4 regions of the Streptomyces sp. XD-27 genome follow, and region 1 is predicted to be linked to each of the others. Evidence: riboswitches for the same ligand, from Rfam matches in the RefSeq annotation. Region 1 holds a riboswitch; each other region holds the start of a gene.

Region 1 (3,875 bases):
ACGGACGCCGAAGACCTCGGCCAGCAGCTCGGGGGTGAGCACGTCGTGGGGGGCGCCGGAGGCGACGATCCGGCCGCGCGCGATCACGTACAGCACGTCGCAGTGGACGGCGGCGAGGTTCAGGTCGTGCAGCGCGGTCAGCACGGTGAGCCTGCTGTCCTTCACCAGCGCCAGCACCTCCAGCTGCTGGGCGATGTCCAGGTGGTTCGTCGGCTCGTCCAGGACGAGCACCCGCGGCTCCTGCGCCAGCGCGCGGGCGATCAGCACCCGCTGCTTCTCGCCGCCGGACAGGGACAGGAAGCCGCGGTCGGCGAGCCGGTCCGCGCCCACCCGCGCCAGCGCGGCCGCGCACGCCTCCCGGTCGGCATCGGTGACCCGCCCGGCGGCGCGCTGGTGCGGCAGCCGGCCCATGGCGACCACCTCGGCGACGGTGAAGTCGAACTCGCTCGCCGACTCCTGCGGCAGCGCGGCCAGCCGCCGCGCGCCCTCCCGTGCGGTGAGCGCGTACAGGTCCTCACCGTCGAGCCGGACCGTGCCCGCGGTGGGGCGCAGCGCCCGGTAGACGCAGCGCAGCAGGGTGGACTTGCCGCTGCCGTTGGGGCCGACGAGCCCGACCAGCTGCCCGGTCCCGGCCCGCAGCGCGATGTCGTCGACGAGCCGCGCGCCCGCGACCTCCACGCTCAGGCCCTCGATGTCGACCCGCATCACGCGCCTCCGAAGCTGTAGCCGCGGCGGCGCATCAGCAGGACGAAGCAGGGCACCCCGATGACGGCCGTGATGACCCCGAGGGGCAGTTCGATCGGCGGCAGCAGCACCCGGGACAGGATGTCCACCCACACCAGCAGCACCGCGCCGAGCAGCGGCGCGACGGCCAGTACCCGGCGGTGGTCGGCGCCGACCAGCATCCGCGCCAGATGCGGCACCATCAGCCCGACGAACCCGATCGCGCCGCTGACCGCGACCACCGCGCCGGTGACGGCGGCGGTCACCACGAACAGCTCGGTCCGCAGCCGGGCCGCGTCCACGCCGAGCGCGGTGGCGGTCTCGTCGCCCATGGCGAGCGCGTTGAGACGGCCGGCGGAGAGCGCGAGATAGCCCAGGGCCGCGGCCACCGCGGCGGCCGCGATCGGCACCGCCGCCCAGCTCGCGCCGCTCAGGCTGCCGAGCAGCCACATCATCGCGGAGCGGGCGGCATCGCCCCGGTCGGCGGAGAAGACCATCAGCGTGGTGATCGCCGAGAAGCCGTAGTACATGGCCGAACCGGTCAGCACCAGGCGCAGCGGGGTCAGCCCCTGCGGCGTGCGGGCCGCCGCGTACACCAGGGCCATCGACGCCAGCGCCGAGACGAACGCGGACAGCGACAGCGCCCAGACACCCAGGCTCGCGAGGGCGCCGAAGAGCAGCACGGCGTTGGCGCCGATCGCCGCGCCCGAGGAGATGCCCAGCACGAACGGGTCGGCGAGCGCGTTGCGCACCATCGCCTGGACCGCCACGCCGATGGCCGCGAGCCCGGCCCCGACGACGGCGGCCAGGACGGCGCGCGGGAAGCGCAGCTCCCACACGATGGTGTACGCGGAGAGTTCGTCCCGGCCGATGGTGCCCCCGGTCAGCCCGGCGCGCAGCATGCGCAGCACCTCGGACCAGGACAGCCCGGCGGCGCCGAGGCCCACGCCGCAGACGAGGGAGACCACGAGCGCGGCGGTGAGCGCGCCGACCAGCGGCGGCAACGGGACCCGGCGGGGCGCGCCGGCGCGTGGGCGCGGGTCCGAGGCGGCCTGTGCGCGCGGGTCCGCGTCGACGGTCCGTGGGCGCGGGTCCGCGGTGTCGGTGGGGCTCGCCACGGGCGGGTCGCTTTCACCTCGGGCCGCGTCCGTACGGAGAAAGGAGGCGCGGCCCGGGCACTCGATGCCGGTGGCGGTCCCCTCGCAGTCCACGGCGAGTTGTCAGGAGCTGCCGCCGCCGCGGGTGATCAGGCTTGCGACCCACTGGGGCCGCCTACTGTTGCGGGTCAGCGCCGGACTTCGACCGGACTTCCCCCGCGGGGGCGGGTGTGAAGCAGAAGACGTGAAGCAGAAGAGCCGAAGGTCAGCGGAAGAAGGCGATGCCGTCGTCCGGCAGGTCACCCAGGTCCTTGGCCCAGGCCGCGACCTGCTCGGGCGTGACGGACTTCTTCAGGTGCGCCGACATGTAGGGGCGCAGCGGCACCTCGGGGGTGGCCTTCTCGCCGACCCACATCAGGTCCCCCTTGACGTAGCCGTACAGCCGCTTGCCGCCGGAGTACGGGCCGGAGGCGGCGGTGCGCGCGACGGCGTCGGTGACCAGGTCGATCTGGGGCTTCTGCGCCGCCAGCTCGCCGTACCAGACCTCGACGACGCCCTGGTCGCGGATCATCACGATCTCGACCTTGCGGTCCTTGTCGATCCGCCAGTAGCCGGACTCGGTCTCCAGCGGCTCGACCTGCTTGCCCTCCGCGTCCAGCACCCAGCTGCGCGAGACGTACTCCAGGAAGTCCCGGCCGTCGTGGCTGAAGGTCACTTCCTGCCCGAAGTTGCACTTCTTCGAGCCCGGGAAGTCGGCGACGCCCGCACCCGTCCAGTTGCCGAGGAGGAAGGCGAGGGGCACGAGGTCCGGGTGGAGGTCGGACGGGATCTCGATCATGGAATCAGGCGTTCTGCTAGTGAGCGGAAGGGAGCGGTCAGCGCTGGCCCTGGTACAGCTTCTTCCAGGTCAGCCCGACGAAGCCGAGCGTGCCTACCGCGACCAGGATCATCAGGGTGGTGAAGACTGCCTCAAGCACGAGCGCGCTCCTCGGACGGAGTGAGGTATTACGGATCGCCGCCAGTCTAGTCCGCGATGCCGCCTCACCTAGGCTGGGGCCATGGCCAAGAAGCTGGTGATCAAGGTGACCGCGGGCGCGGACGCGCCGGAGCGGTGCTCGCAGGGGTTCACGGCGGCGGCGGTGGCCGCGGCCAGCGGGGTCGAGGTCTCGCTGTATCTGACCGGGGAGTCGACGTGGTTCGCCCTGCCGGGGCGGGCGGCGGAGTTCGAGCTGCCGCACGCGGCGCCGCTGCCGGATCTGATCGACGGCATCCTGGTGGGCGGCGGGACGATCACGGTGTGTTCGCAGTGCGCGGCCCGGCGCGGGATCGAGGAGAAGGACCTCATCAAGGGCGCGCGGATCGCGGGGATGCAGGTCTTCGTCAGCGAGATCATGCCGGACGGCGTGCAGGCGCTCGTGTACTGAGCGTCTACGGGTACCGAGCGCCGTCTGCGGGTACCGAGCGCCGTACCGGGCTTCGCCCGCGACTCAGCTCCGGCGGTCCAGCTCGCGCCACCACTCGTCCGACTGCCGGTCGCCCGTCTCGTCCCACCACCGGTCGTCCGGCCCTCTGCGGTTCGCGATGATCGCGGCGAACGGCGGGATGGCCATGGCGACGACGCACATCGCGACCGCCACCGGCACGGACCACAGGCGCACGACGGCCCACGCCGTGATGAACAGCGTCAGACACGCGCCCATCAGGACGAAGTAAGCACGGCGCCGTCGCGCGTACACGCTTTCAGCGTACGACCGAAGGCCGCTCCCCGTAACCGCGCCCGCAACGACCGAGAGCCGCATCCCGCAGAGGGCGTCCAACCCAGGGATGCGGCTCTCGGCCCGTGAGCCGGGTTGCGGCTCAGACGGCGATGGCGACCTCCGCCAGTCCGCCCTTCTGGGCGATAACGGTGCGGTCCGCGGTCGCGCCCGGCACCAGGGCGCGCAGCGTCCAGGTGCCCTCGGCGGCGTAGAAGCGGAACTGGCCCGTCGCCGAGGTGGGGACCTCGGCGGTGAACTCGCCGGTGCTGTCCAGCAGGCGCACGTAACCGGTGACGGG
Region 2 (3,875 bases), 3.5 Mb from region 1:
CATGACCGCGCCGTTCCTGCGCGCCTACACCGAGCTGCTGGTACGCACCTGCCACAAGCGGGGCGCCCACGCGATCGGCGGCATGGCCGCCCACGTCCCCAGCCGCGACGCGCAGGCCAACGAGGCGGCTCTCGCCACGGTGCGCCTGGACAAGGAACGCGAGGCCGAGGACGGCTTCGACGGCTCCTGGGTCGCCCACCCCGGCCTCGTCCCCGTCTGCCGCGACGTCTTCGACCACGTGCTGGGCGACCGGCCCCACCAGCTGACACGCACCCGCGACGACGTGGACGTGACCGCCGCCGACCTGCTCGCCGTCCGCCGTACCAGCGGCCCGCCGACACCGGACGGCATCCGCGCCGACATCGCCGTCGCGCTGCGCTACTTCGACGCCTGGCTGCGCGGCAGCGGCGCCGTCGCCCTCAACGGGCTGATGGAGGACGCCGCGACCGCCGAGATCGCCCGCTGCCAGGTCTGGCAGTGGCTGCGCCACGGCGCCGCCGACCGCGCCACCGTGCTGCGCCTGCTCGACGCCGAGAGCGCGGCCCTGGAGCGGGAACAACCGGACGCACGCGCCGCGGAGGCCCGCGGTATCTTCGAACGCACGGCTCTGGCGAAGGACCTTCCGGCGTTCTTCACCCCCGACGCCTACGCCCGCCACCTCGTCCACCGCCCGGCGGTGCGGCCATGAGCAAGCCCGACCAGGTCATGAGCGCACCCATCCAGCGGGTCGGCGTCGTCGGCGGCGGCCAGATGGGGGCCGGCATCGCGGAGGTCTGCGCCCGCGCCGGGCTCGACACGGTGGTCTGCGAGGCGGACGCCACGGCGGCCCGCGCCGCCCGGGAACGCGTGGCCGCATCCCTCGAACGCGCAGTCCAGCGCGGCAAACTGGACCGCGTCCACGCCGAGGACGCCCTTGCCCGGCTCGTCTTCACCGGCAGTCTCGACGACCTCGCCGACCGGCAGCTCGTCGTCGAGGCCGTCGTGGAGGACCCGGACGTGAAGACCGGGATCTTCGCCGCCCTCGACAAGATCGTCGAGGATCCGGCGGCGGTCCTGGCCACGAACACCTCCGCCATCCCCGTGATGCGCCTCGGCATGGCGACGCGGCGCGCCGACCGCGTGCTGGGCCTGCACTTCTTCAACCCGGCGCCCGTCATGCCGCTGCTGGAGGTCGTCACCTCGCTGCACACGAGCGCCGAAACGGTCCGCACGGCCGAGGACTTCGCCACCGCGACGCTCGGCAAGACCGCGATCCGCTCCCAGGACCGGTCCGGATTCGTCGTCAACGCGCTGCTCATCCCCTACCTCCTCGCGGCGGTCCGGATGGCCGAGTCCGGCTTCGCCACCGCCGCCGACGTGGACGCGGGCATGGAACTGGGCTGCGCCCACCCGATGGGACCGCTGAAGCTGGCCGACCTGATCGGCCTGGACACGGTCGCCGCCATCGCCGAGTCGCTGTACGAGGAGTTCAAAGAGCCCCTCTACGCCCCGCCGCCGCTGCTCCAGCGCATGGTCGAGGCGGGGCTGCTCGGACGGAAGACGGGCCGGGGGTTCCACACGTACGACCGGTGACCGATAGGCTGGCGGACGCAGCTGGTTCGCCCTGTCCGCCAGGCAGGCGCGTCGTAAGAGGGAACCCGGTGGGAATCCGGGACTGCCCCGCAGCGGTGAGTGGGAACGACCGCCGTCATACGCACTGGACCCGACCGGGTCCGGGAAGCGACGGCCAGTAGGTGTCCGCCCTTCACGGGCGGACGTGCCCGCGAGTCCGAAGACCTGCCCGTTGCCCGCGCGCGACCGATCGCGCGCGGAGATCTCGGTGACCTCGAGGGCGGGTCGGCGGTGCCCCGGACGACGTCCGGGGGAGTACAGCAGGCGGACGCACACGCAGATGGTGGTGCGGCCCGCCTCGACTCGCCGTCCCTTCGCGCCCCTCGCCCCGTTCCGGGATCTGTGACGAGAGATGCTCGCGAAGGAGAGTTCTGTGACAGCGAAGTCCGCAGCCGCGGCAGCACGGGCCACCGTGTACGGCTACCCCCGCCAGGGCCCGAACCGGGAACTGAAGAAGGCCATCGAGGGCTACTGGAAGGGCCGCGTCGACGCCGATGCCCTCCGGGAGTGCGCCGCCGGCCTGCGCCGGGCGAACTGGCGGCAGCTGGTCGACGCCGGCATCGACGAGGTGCCGACCGGTGACTTCTCGTACTACGACCACGTTCTGGACACCAGCGTCATGGTCGGCGCCATCCCCGCCCGGCACCGCGCCGCCGTCGCGGCGGACGCCCTGGACGGGTACTTCGCGATGGCGCGCGGCACCCAGGACGCGGCGCCGCTGGAGATGACCAAGTGGTTCGACACCAACTACCACTACCTGGTGCCCGAACTCGGCCCCGACACCGTCTTCACCGCCGACTCCGCCAAGCAGGTCGCCGAGCTGAAGGAGGCCCTCGCGCTCGGGGCGGCCGCCCGCCCGGTCCTGGTCGGCCCCGTCACCTACCTCCTGCTGGCCAAGCCGGCGCCCGGCGTCGCGGCGGACTTCGTCCCCTGACGCTGCTCGACCGGCTGCTTCCCGTGTACGCCGAGGTCCTCGCCGACCTGCGCGCCGCCGGCGCCGAGTGGGTGCAGCTCGACGAACCCGCCCTGGCCCAGGACCGCACCCCGGCCGAACTGAACGCCGCCGCCCGCGCCTACCGGGATCTGGGAGGTCTCGCCGACCGCCCGAAGCTGCTCGTCGCCTCCTACTTCGACCGGCTCGGCGAGGCCCTGCCCGTGCTGGCCAAGGCGCCCGTCGACGGACTGGCGCTCGACTTCACCGAGTCCGCCGCCGCCCACCTCGACGACCTCGCCGCCGTCGGCGGGCTGCCCGGCAAGCGCCTGGTCGCCGGCGTCGTCAACGGCCGCAACATCTGGCTCAACGACTTCGAGAAGTCCCTGTCCACCCTCGGCACGCTCCTCGGCCTCGCCGACCGGGTCGACGTGTCCGCCTCCTGCTCCCTGCTGCACGTCCCGCTGGACACCGGCGCCGAACGCGACCTCGATCCGCAGGTCGCCCGCTGGCTCGCCTTCGCCCGCCAGAAGACCACCGAGATCGTCACCCTCGCCCGCGGCCTGGCACGCGGCACCGACACCATCGCCGCCGAACTCGCCGCCAACCGCGCCAGCCTGGCGTCCCGCGCCGGCTCCGCGCTCACCCGCGACCCGGCGGTGCGCAGGCGCGCCGCGGCGGTCACCGACGCCGACGGCCGCCGCTCGCAGCCGTACGCCGAACGGGCGGCCGCCCAGCGCGCCCACCTCCGGCTGCCCCTGCTGCCCACGACCACCATCGGGTCCTTCCCGCAGACCACCGAGCTGCGCGCCGCCCGCGCCGACCTGCGCGCCGGCCGCATCGACACCGCCGCCTACGAGGAGCGCATCAGGGACGAGATCCGCGACGTCCTGTCCTTCCAGGAGAAGGCCGGGATCGACGTCCTGGTGCACGGCGAGCCCGAACGCAACGACATGGTGCAGTACTTCGCCGAGCGGCTGACGGGCTACCTCGCCACGCAGCACGGCTGGGTCCAGTCCTACGGCACCCGCTACGTCCGCCCGCCGATCCTGGCCGGCGACATCTCCCGCCCCGAACCGATGACGGTGCGCTGGACGACGTACGCCCAGTCGGTCACCGACCGCCCGGTCAAGGGCATGCTCACCGGCCCCGTCACCATGCTGGCCTGGTCCTTCGTCCGCGACGACCAGCCGCTGGGCGACACCGCCCGGCAGGTCGCGCTCGCCCTGCGGGACGAGGTGGGCGACCTCGAGGCGGCCGGCACCTCGGTGATCCAGGTCGACGAGCCCGCACTGCGGGAGACGCTGCCGCTGCGCGCCGCCGACCGTCCGGC
Region 3 (3,875 bases), 1.8 Mb from region 1:
GAGACCTGCGGCTCGATGCACTCGTAGACGCCCGCGATGGACGCGATGGTGGCCGTCGGCGCGATGGCCAGCAGCAGCGAGTTCCGCATGCCGGACTTCGACATCCGCGTACGGAGCGCCTCCCACCGCTCGGGCCACGTCATCTGCGCGCCGGCGTAGTGGTCGGGGTGCAGGACGCCGCGTGCGGTGCGGGTCGCGGACCAGGCCGGGTGCGGCCCGTGCCGCTCGGCGAGGTCGCAGGACGCCTCGTAGGCCGCGAGCATGATGCGCTCGGAGATCTTGGTGGACAGCGCCTTGGCCTCGGCAGAGTCGAAGGGCAGCCGCAGCCGGAAGAACACGTCCTGCAGGCCCATCAGGCCCAGGCCGACCGGCCGCCAGCGGGAGTTGGAGGCCCCGGCCTCTTCCGTGGGGTAGAAGTTGATGTCCACCACGCGGTCGAGGAAGGTGACGGCGGTACGGACCGTGCGGTCCAGCTTCTCCCAGTCCATGTCGCCGTCCGCGCCCAGGTGCGCGGCCAGGTTGACCGAGCCCAGGTTGCACACGGCCGTCTCGCCGTCGTCCGTGACCTCGAGGATCTCGGTGCACAGGTTGGAGGAGTGGACGACCTTGCCGGGCTCGGCGGTCTGGTTCGCGGTGCGGTTGGCGGCGTCCTTGAACGTCATCCAGCCGTTGCCGGTCTGCGCGAGGGTGCGCATCATCCGCGCGTACAGCTGCCGGGCGGGGACGGTCTTGATGGCCTTGCCCTCGGCCTCGGCCTTGCGGTACGCGGCGTCGAACCGCTCGCCCCACAGGTCGACCAGCTCGGGCGTGTCGGACGGCGAGAACAGCGACCAGTCGGCGTCGGCCTCGACCCGGCGCATGAACTCGTCCGGGATCCAGTGCGCGATGTTGAGGTTGTGGGTGCGGCGGGCTTCCTCACCGGTGTTGTCCCGCAGCTCCAGGAACTCCTCGATGTCCGCGTGCCAGGTCTCCAGGTACACGCAGGCCGCGCCCTTGCGTCGGCCGCCCTGGTTGACGGCGGCGACGGAGGCGTCCAGGGTCCGCAGGAACGGCACGATGCCGTTGGAGTGCCCGTTGGTGCCGCGGATCAGCGACCCGCGGGCGCGGATGCGCGAGTACGACAGGCCGATGCCGCCGGCGTGCTTCGACAGCCGCGCCACCTGGTGGTAGCGGTTGTAGATCGAGTCCAGCTCGTCCAGCGGCGAGTCCAGCAGATAGCAGGACGACATCTGCGGGTGGCGGGTGCCGGAGTTGAACAGGGTGGGGGAGCTCGGCAGGTACGACAGCGTGCTGGTGAGCCGGTACAGCTCGCAGACGTCCGCCAGCGCCCGGTCGGACAGGTCCTCGGCCAGCCCGCAGGCCACGCGCAGCAGGAAGTGCTGCGGGGTCTCGACCACCTGACGGGTGATGGGGTGGCGCAGCAGGTAACGGCTGTGCAGGGTGCGCAGGCCGAAGTAGCCGAAGCGGTCGTCGGCGCCGTCGGCCAGCGTCTTGTCGACCAGGGTGTCCAGCCGGGCGGCGTGCGTCCGCACGAAGGCGGCCGTGGAGTCGGCGATCAGGCCCTCGCGGTGGCCCACCTCGACGGAGGCGGAGAAGGAGACCGCGCCCTGCCCGGCCGCCTCCTCGGCGATGGCGAGGGTCAGCAGCCGGGCGGCGAGCCGGGAGTACTCCGGCTCCTCCGCGATCAGGCCGGCGGCGGCCTCGGTGGCCAGGGCCCGCAACTCCGCCTCGTCCGACCCGGCGTGCCGGCCGCGCAGCGCGGCGGCGGCGACCTTGCCGGGGTCGGTGGCGGGAAGATCCGCGGTGAGATCGGTCAGGGTACGCAACAGGGCGGTTCCGGGCGCGTCGGCGGCGGCCGCGGAGTCCTTGGAGTCCTGGGCCGCTGAAACCGGATCGGCGGGCGCGATGGTCACGGAAGTGCTCTCCCTCGCTCGGCTGGGGGGCCAGGAGGGGTGGTGCGCGATGGTCGCGTACGGGCGTGCCGCACCGGAGCAGGGCATGCCGCGCAGCGTCCACCGGCCCAACCCGCGAGGCCCGGACGTGTTCGAGGCCGTCGGCAGGTAGTCGGACTTCACGCGCACGCAAAAACACACACGTACACCGTTGCGGGACAGTTCCGGATTCGCACCGGATTCCCCTGCGGCGACAGCGAGGATGAGCATACATCTTGTGTTGACTGCCGCACGCGCCACCACATGTTGTGTCACTCGGTTTGAGCTTTCGCACGAATGTGCTATATCGGGAGGCTGTTGGCGGCGTGCGCCGGCATGCGGAAGGGGCGCGGCGAGAGCGCCACGCCCCTGTCCTCCACGCTACCGCGCGGCCGTGCGCCGCGCGCCGTCAGTGTCCGCCCGGCGCCTTCACGGCCGCCCCGGCCGCCTCCACGGGCCGCTCGGCCCTGACGCCCGGGTCGCCCGCGTCCGCCCTGTAGTCCTCCGGGGAGGTCTCGTCGATGCCGTCGGGCGCCTTCAGCGCCCGCAGGACGACGGTCAGGGCGACCGTGACGGCGACGTTCAGGACGAAGGCGGTCAGACCGATGTAGCCGATCTCACCAATGCCGGGGATCTCCTTCTGGCTGCCGCCGAAGTGCTTCTGGGTGGGGCTCGCCACGCCGTACGCCGCGACCGTGCCGTAGACCATGCCGACCGCCCAGCCCGCGAGCAGCGCCCAGCGGTGGAACCAGCGGGTGAACAGACCGCCCACCAGCGCCGGGAAGGTCTGGAGGATCCAGATACCGCCCAGCAGCTGGAAGTTGATCGCCACCGTCTTGTCCATGGTCAGGACGAAGGCCAGCGCGCCCACCTTGACCAGCAGGGACACCAGCTTGGAGACCTTCGTCTCCTGCTCCGGCGTCGCGTCGGGCTTGAGGAAGTCCTTGTAGATGTTGCGGGTGAACAGGTTCGCCGCGGCGATCGACATGATCGCGGCCGGCACCAGCGCGCCGATGCCGATCGCGGCGAACGCCACGCCCGCGAACCAGTCCGGGAACATGTCCTCGAAGAGCTGCGGGATGGCCAGCTGCCCGTTGTCCACCTTCACGCCCGCCGCGATCGCCATGAAGCCCAGCAGCGCCAGCAGCCCGAGCATCAGCGAGTACAGCGGCAGGATGGTGGTGTTGCGGCGGATCACCTCGCGGCTGCGGCTGGACAGCGTCGCGGTGATGGAGTGCGGGTACATGAACAGCGCCAGCGCGGAGCCGAGTGCCAGCGTCGCGTACGCCCATTGCGAGGCCTCCGGTGGCGTCAGCGCGCCGCGCGGCTTCCCTGTCGCCTCGTTCGTCTGCGAGAACGCATCCCCGGCCTTGGCGAAGATGTCGTCGAAGCCGCCCAACTTGATCGGGATGTAGATGATCGCCACCACGATGACGATGTAGATCAGGGTGTCCTTCACGAACGCGATCAGCGCCGGGGCGCGCAGCCCGGAGGAGTAGGTGTACGCCGCGAGCACGCCGAAGGCGATGAGCAGCGGCAGGTCCTTGATGAACCAGTTGGTGTCCTCGCCGCCGCCGACGCCCATCACGTCCAGCACCGCCTGGATGCCGACGAGTTGCAGCGCGATGTAGGGCATCGTGGCGAGGATGCCGGTGACCGCGACGGCCAGCGACAGGCCCTTGGAGCCGAAGCGGCCGCGGACGAAGTCGGAGGTGGTGACGTACCCGTGCTTGTGGGACACCGACCACAGGCGGGGCAGGAAGGTGAAGATCAGCGGGTAGACGAGGATCGTGTACGGGACGGCGAAGAAGCCGGCCGCGCCCGCCGCGTAGACCGCGGCCGGTACCGCGACGAAGGTGTACGCGGTGTACAGGTCGCCGCCCAGCAGGAACCAGGTGACCCAGGTGCCGAAGCTGCGGCCGCCGAGACCCCACTCGTCGAGGT
Region 4 (3,875 bases), 1.5 Mb from region 1:
CCGACGACCAGCGCGGAGGCGGCGGCCGCGAGGCGTTCGGCGATCTCCGCGTAGTGGTCGCGCGGGGCGAGGATGCGGGTCTGGGCAACGCACGCCTGGCCGTTGTTCATCCACGCGTTGGGGACGATGCCGCCGACGGCGGCGTCCAGATCGGCGTCGGGCAGGATGACGGCCGCCGACTTGCCGCCCAACTCCAGCGTCACCCGCGTCAGTCGGCGGGCGGCGACCTCCATGACGCGCCGGCCCGCTGCCACGGACCCGGTGAACGACACCTTGTCGACGCCCGGGTGCCCCACCAGGTACTCGCCGACCTCCGGGCCCGCGGGCAGGACGGACAGCACGCCGTCCGGCAGCCCCGCCTCGGCGGCGATCTCCGCGAGCAGGTACGAGTCGAGCGGGGCCTCCGGGGAGGGCTTGAGGATCACCGGGCAGCCGGCCAGCAGCGCGGGCGCGAGCTTGGCCGCGGCCACGAACTGCGGGGCGTTCCACGGCACGACGGCCGCCACCACCCCGACCGGGGCGCGCCGCACCAGCAGCGGCCCCAGGATGCCGGTGCGCCGCTCCTCGTAGCCGGTGTCGCGGGCGACCGCGAGGGCCGCCTCCCACACCATCACCGCGCCGAGCGCCTGGCCGAGGACGCTCCAGGAGTACGGGCTGCCGTTCTGGGCGGTGACGGTCCGGGCGACCTCCTCGTGCCGGGCGGCGAGCGCGTCCTTGATCCGGGTGACGACCGCGATCCGCTCCTTGGGGTCGCTACGCGGCCAGGGGCCGGCGTCGAAGGCGGCGCGCGCGGTGGCGACCGCCCGGTCCACGTCCTCGCGGGTGGCGTGCGGTACGCGGCCGATGACCGCCTCCGTGTGCGGTGAGACGACCTCGATGGTGCCGCGGCCCGCGGGTTCGGCCGGGGCGCCGCCGATGACCAGGTGGCCGTACTCGACACGGCCGTTCGCGGGGTCCGTCATGGTGGGAACCTCCAGGGATTCGGCCGCCGCCCGGCTCCGGACAAATAACTGACGCTACGTCAGAAACTGATACCAGTTCTCGCTATAGTGGGCAACGGCCGTGCGGCGACAGGGGGTTGACGTGACCGATGAGGCGACCGCTCCGGTGACCTCGCACGGCGGCGGCGTGTGGAGCATCCCGGTCCCGATCCCCGGCAACCCGCTCGGCCACACCCTCGTCCACGTCCTGGACACCGATCGCGGCCCGGTCCTGATCGACACCGGCTGGGACGATCCGACGGCCTGGGACGCACTCACCACCGGCCTGACCGCCTGCGGCACCGCCGTGTCGGACATCCACGGCGTCGTCCTCACCCACCACCACCCCGACCACCACGGGCTCTCCGGCCGGGTGCGCGAAGCGTCCGGCGCGTGGCTGGCCATGCACGCCGCCGACGCGGCCGTGGTGCGCCGCACCAGCGCCGCGGCGCCCGGCCGGTGGCTCGACTACCTCACCGACCGGCTCGCCGCCGCCGGGGCGCCCGCGGACCACCTCGCCCCGCTGCGCGCCGCCCGCGCCGCGGGACGCGCCGGCGACCTGCCCGGCCTCGCCGCCGCGCTGCCCGACCGGCACATCGCCCCCGGCGCCCTCCTCGACCTGCCCGGCCGCAGGCTGCGGGCCGTATGGACACCGGGCCACACCCCGGGCCACGTCTGCCTGCACCTGGAGGAGGAGCATCCGGCGGGCGCGCCCGGCAACGGCCGGCTGTTCTCCGGCGACCACCTGCTCCCGGGCATCTCCCCGCACATCGGCCTCTACGAGGACCCGGACGACGACGGACCCGCGGGGAGGCCGACCCGCTCGGCGACTACCTCGACTCCCTCGGCCGCGTGGGCCGGCTCGGCCCGGCCGAGGTGCTCCCGGCCCATCAGCACGCGTTCACCGGCGCCGACCGCCGCGTCGGCGAACTGCTCGACCACCACGCCGACCGCCTGGCCGGCGTACGGGACCTGCTGGCGACCCCGCGCACGCCCTGGCGGCTCGCCGAGCGCATGCGCTGGAACCGCCCGTGGGCGGACATCCCGTACGGCTCGCGGAACATCGCGGTCGCGGAGGCGGAGGCGCATCTGCGGCACCTGGTGAAGCGGGGGCGGGCGGCGGCGGTGCCGGGCACCGACCCGGTCGCGTACCAGGCGGTGTGAGTCCCGCGTGAGTCCCGCCCGGCGCCGGGTGGTCCTCCGACCTCCCGGTAAGGCGCCGGTTAAGGTGGGCGTGCACAACTTCATGCGTGACCGATCGGGGAAAGCCGGTGCGATTCCGGCGCTGACCCGCAACCGTGAGTACGGCCCGCGCCCGCCGGTACGGCTGGCCGACCGTATGAGCCGGAGCACCCGTCGGCCACACCGAAGGCTCCCGCGCACCGGTCGCCGACGCGACCGGTGCGCGGCACCGTCGAGGTCTACGGAGCTGAGCCCGGTGCCACCGTGCGCGTGCCGCGCACGGGTGGACGGCCGTGTCTCAGCTGCGTGCAGAACACCGCGAACACACACCGAGAGGCACCGTCCATGAACGTACGCCGCAGCGCCGCGGCCCTGGCCGTCTCCGTCGTCCTCGGCGCGGCCGCCGCCCCGGCGGCGTTCGCCGACGACGCCCCCTCCCCGAAGCCGAAGCAGTCCGCGCTGCCGCAGGGGCTGTACGGGACCAAGGACCCCACGTACGACGGCGTGTGGCGGCAGTCCCTGGCGCTGCTCGCCCAGGACGCGGTCGGCGTCACCCCGGCGGAGTCGGGTGTGAAGTGGCTGGCCGGGCAGCAGTGCGCGGACGGCGGCTTTGTGCCGTTCCGGCACGAGACCGCCACCCCGTGCACGGCGAAGAACGTCGACAGCAACGCCACCGCGGCCGCCGTGCAGGCGCTCGCCGCGGTCGGCGGGCACGGCGCGGCCGTCGAGAAGGGCGTCGGCTGGCTGAAGAAGAACCAGAACGAGGACGGCGGCTGGGGGATGAACCCCGGCGGCGACAGCGACGCCAACTCCACGGCCGTGGCCGTCGGCGCGCTCGCCGCCGCCGGGCAGGACCCGGCGAAGATCGCCTCCGCGAAGGGCGGCAAGACGCCGTACGACGCGCTGCTCGCGCTGCGGCTGGGCTGCGACGCGAAGAAGGACGAGCGCGGGGCGTTCGCGTACCAGCCCGGTAAGGGCGACCTGGCCCCGAACGACGTGGCCACCGTCGCCGCCGCGCTCGGCGCCACCGGCCAGGGCTTCGTGTTCGAGCCGGTCGGCAGGGACGACGACGAGGCGGTCGAGCCGCTGGAGTGCGGAGCGGGCGCCGACAAGAGCGACACGAAGGCCAAGGGCGCGGCCGCGGCGGAGGACGCCGCCGACGCGGCGGACGCGTACCTGGTCGCCAAGCTGGCCGGGAACGGCCAGCACCTGATGGCCGCCCTGCCCGGCCAGGACCCGAAGCCCGACCTCGGCAGCACCGCCGACGCGGTGCTCGCGCTCGCGGCGGGCGAGCATCGGGCCGCGGCCGCCAAGCCGCTCGCCTGGCTCCAGGGCAAGGACAGCGGCGCGGTCGCGTGGGCCAAGGACGACCCGGGCGCGCTGGCCAAGCTGATCCTGGCCACCCGCTCGGTCGGCGGCGACCCGCGCGACTTCGGCGGTACGGACCTGGTACGTGCGCTGAACGCCACCGGCCCCAAGCCCGCGGCCGCCTCGGACCACTCCGGCACGCAGAAGCAGGCCGACGAGGACAAGAAGAAGGACGACAAGGGCGACAGCCCGTTCGGCCTGTGGTGGTTCATCGGCGTGTGCGCGGTCGCGGGCATCGGCATCGGCTTCCTGCTCAGCGGCCGGAAGAAGCAGCAGCTCTGATGGCTGAACGGTCCGTGGCACGGCGTCCGTACGGGCGGGACGCGCCGGCCAGGCCGGTCGCGC

Evidence for each region. A riboswitch is a leader RNA that binds a small molecule or an ion and turns the genes downstream of it on or off. The one in region 1 is predicted to bind cobalamin.
Region 2: another riboswitch for cobalamin. It lies ahead of metE (5-methyltetrahydropteroyltriglutamate--homocysteine S-methyltransferase); the one in region 1 lies ahead of Q3Y56_RS15540 (iron ABC transporter permease).
Region 3: another riboswitch for cobalamin. It lies ahead of Q3Y56_RS23685 (ribonucleoside-diphosphate reductase subunit alpha); the one in region 1 lies ahead of Q3Y56_RS15540 (iron ABC transporter permease).
Region 4: another riboswitch for cobalamin. It lies ahead of Q3Y56_RS09350 (prenyltransferase/squalene oxidase repeat-containing protein); the one in region 1 lies ahead of Q3Y56_RS15540 (iron ABC transporter permease).

The regions. Positions count from the first base shown of each region.
Region 1 covers NZ_CP130713.1:3,647,355-3,651,229, reverse strand. Annotated here, with positions in the region: gene Q3Y56_RS15545 (ABC transporter ATP-binding protein) at 1-705, opposite strand, end outside; gene Q3Y56_RS15540 (iron ABC transporter permease) at 705-1,727, opposite strand; cobalamin riboswitch at 1,943-2,076, opposite strand; gene Q3Y56_RS15535 (FABP family protein) at 2,086-2,658, opposite strand; gene Q3Y56_RS15530 (DsrE family protein) at 2,879-3,244, shown strand; gene Q3Y56_RS15525 (DUF3099 domain-containing protein) at 3,308-3,556, opposite strand; gene Q3Y56_RS15520 (DUF1416 domain-containing protein) at 3,678-3,875, opposite strand, start outside.
Region 2 covers NZ_CP130713.1:7,195,278-7,199,152, forward strand. Annotated here, with positions in the region: gene aceB (malate synthase A) at 1-688, shown strand, start outside; gene Q3Y56_RS31525 (3-hydroxybutyryl-CoA dehydrogenase) at 706-1,572, shown strand; cobalamin riboswitch at 1,627-1,778, shown strand; partial or broken gene metE (5-methyltetrahydropteroyltriglutamate--homocysteine S-methyltransferase) at 1,985-3,875, shown strand, end outside.
Region 3 covers NZ_CP130713.1:5,436,546-5,440,420, forward strand. Annotated here, with positions in the region: gene Q3Y56_RS23685 (ribonucleoside-diphosphate reductase subunit alpha) at 1-1,913, opposite strand, end outside; gene Q3Y56_RS23690 (hypothetical protein) at 1,918-2,064, shown strand; cobalamin riboswitch at 2,038-2,179, opposite strand; gene mctP (monocarboxylate uptake permease MctP) at 2,341-3,875, opposite strand, start outside.
Region 4 covers NZ_CP130713.1:2,153,681-2,157,555, forward strand. Annotated here, with positions in the region: gene Q3Y56_RS09340 (aldehyde dehydrogenase) at 1-962, opposite strand, end outside; partial or broken gene Q3Y56_RS09345 (MBL fold metallo-hydrolase) at 1,084-2,144, shown strand; cobalamin riboswitch at 2,219-2,356, shown strand; gene Q3Y56_RS09350 (prenyltransferase/squalene oxidase repeat-containing protein) at 2,508-3,812, shown strand; gene Q3Y56_RS09355 (SCO2322 family protein) at 3,812-3,875, shown strand, end outside.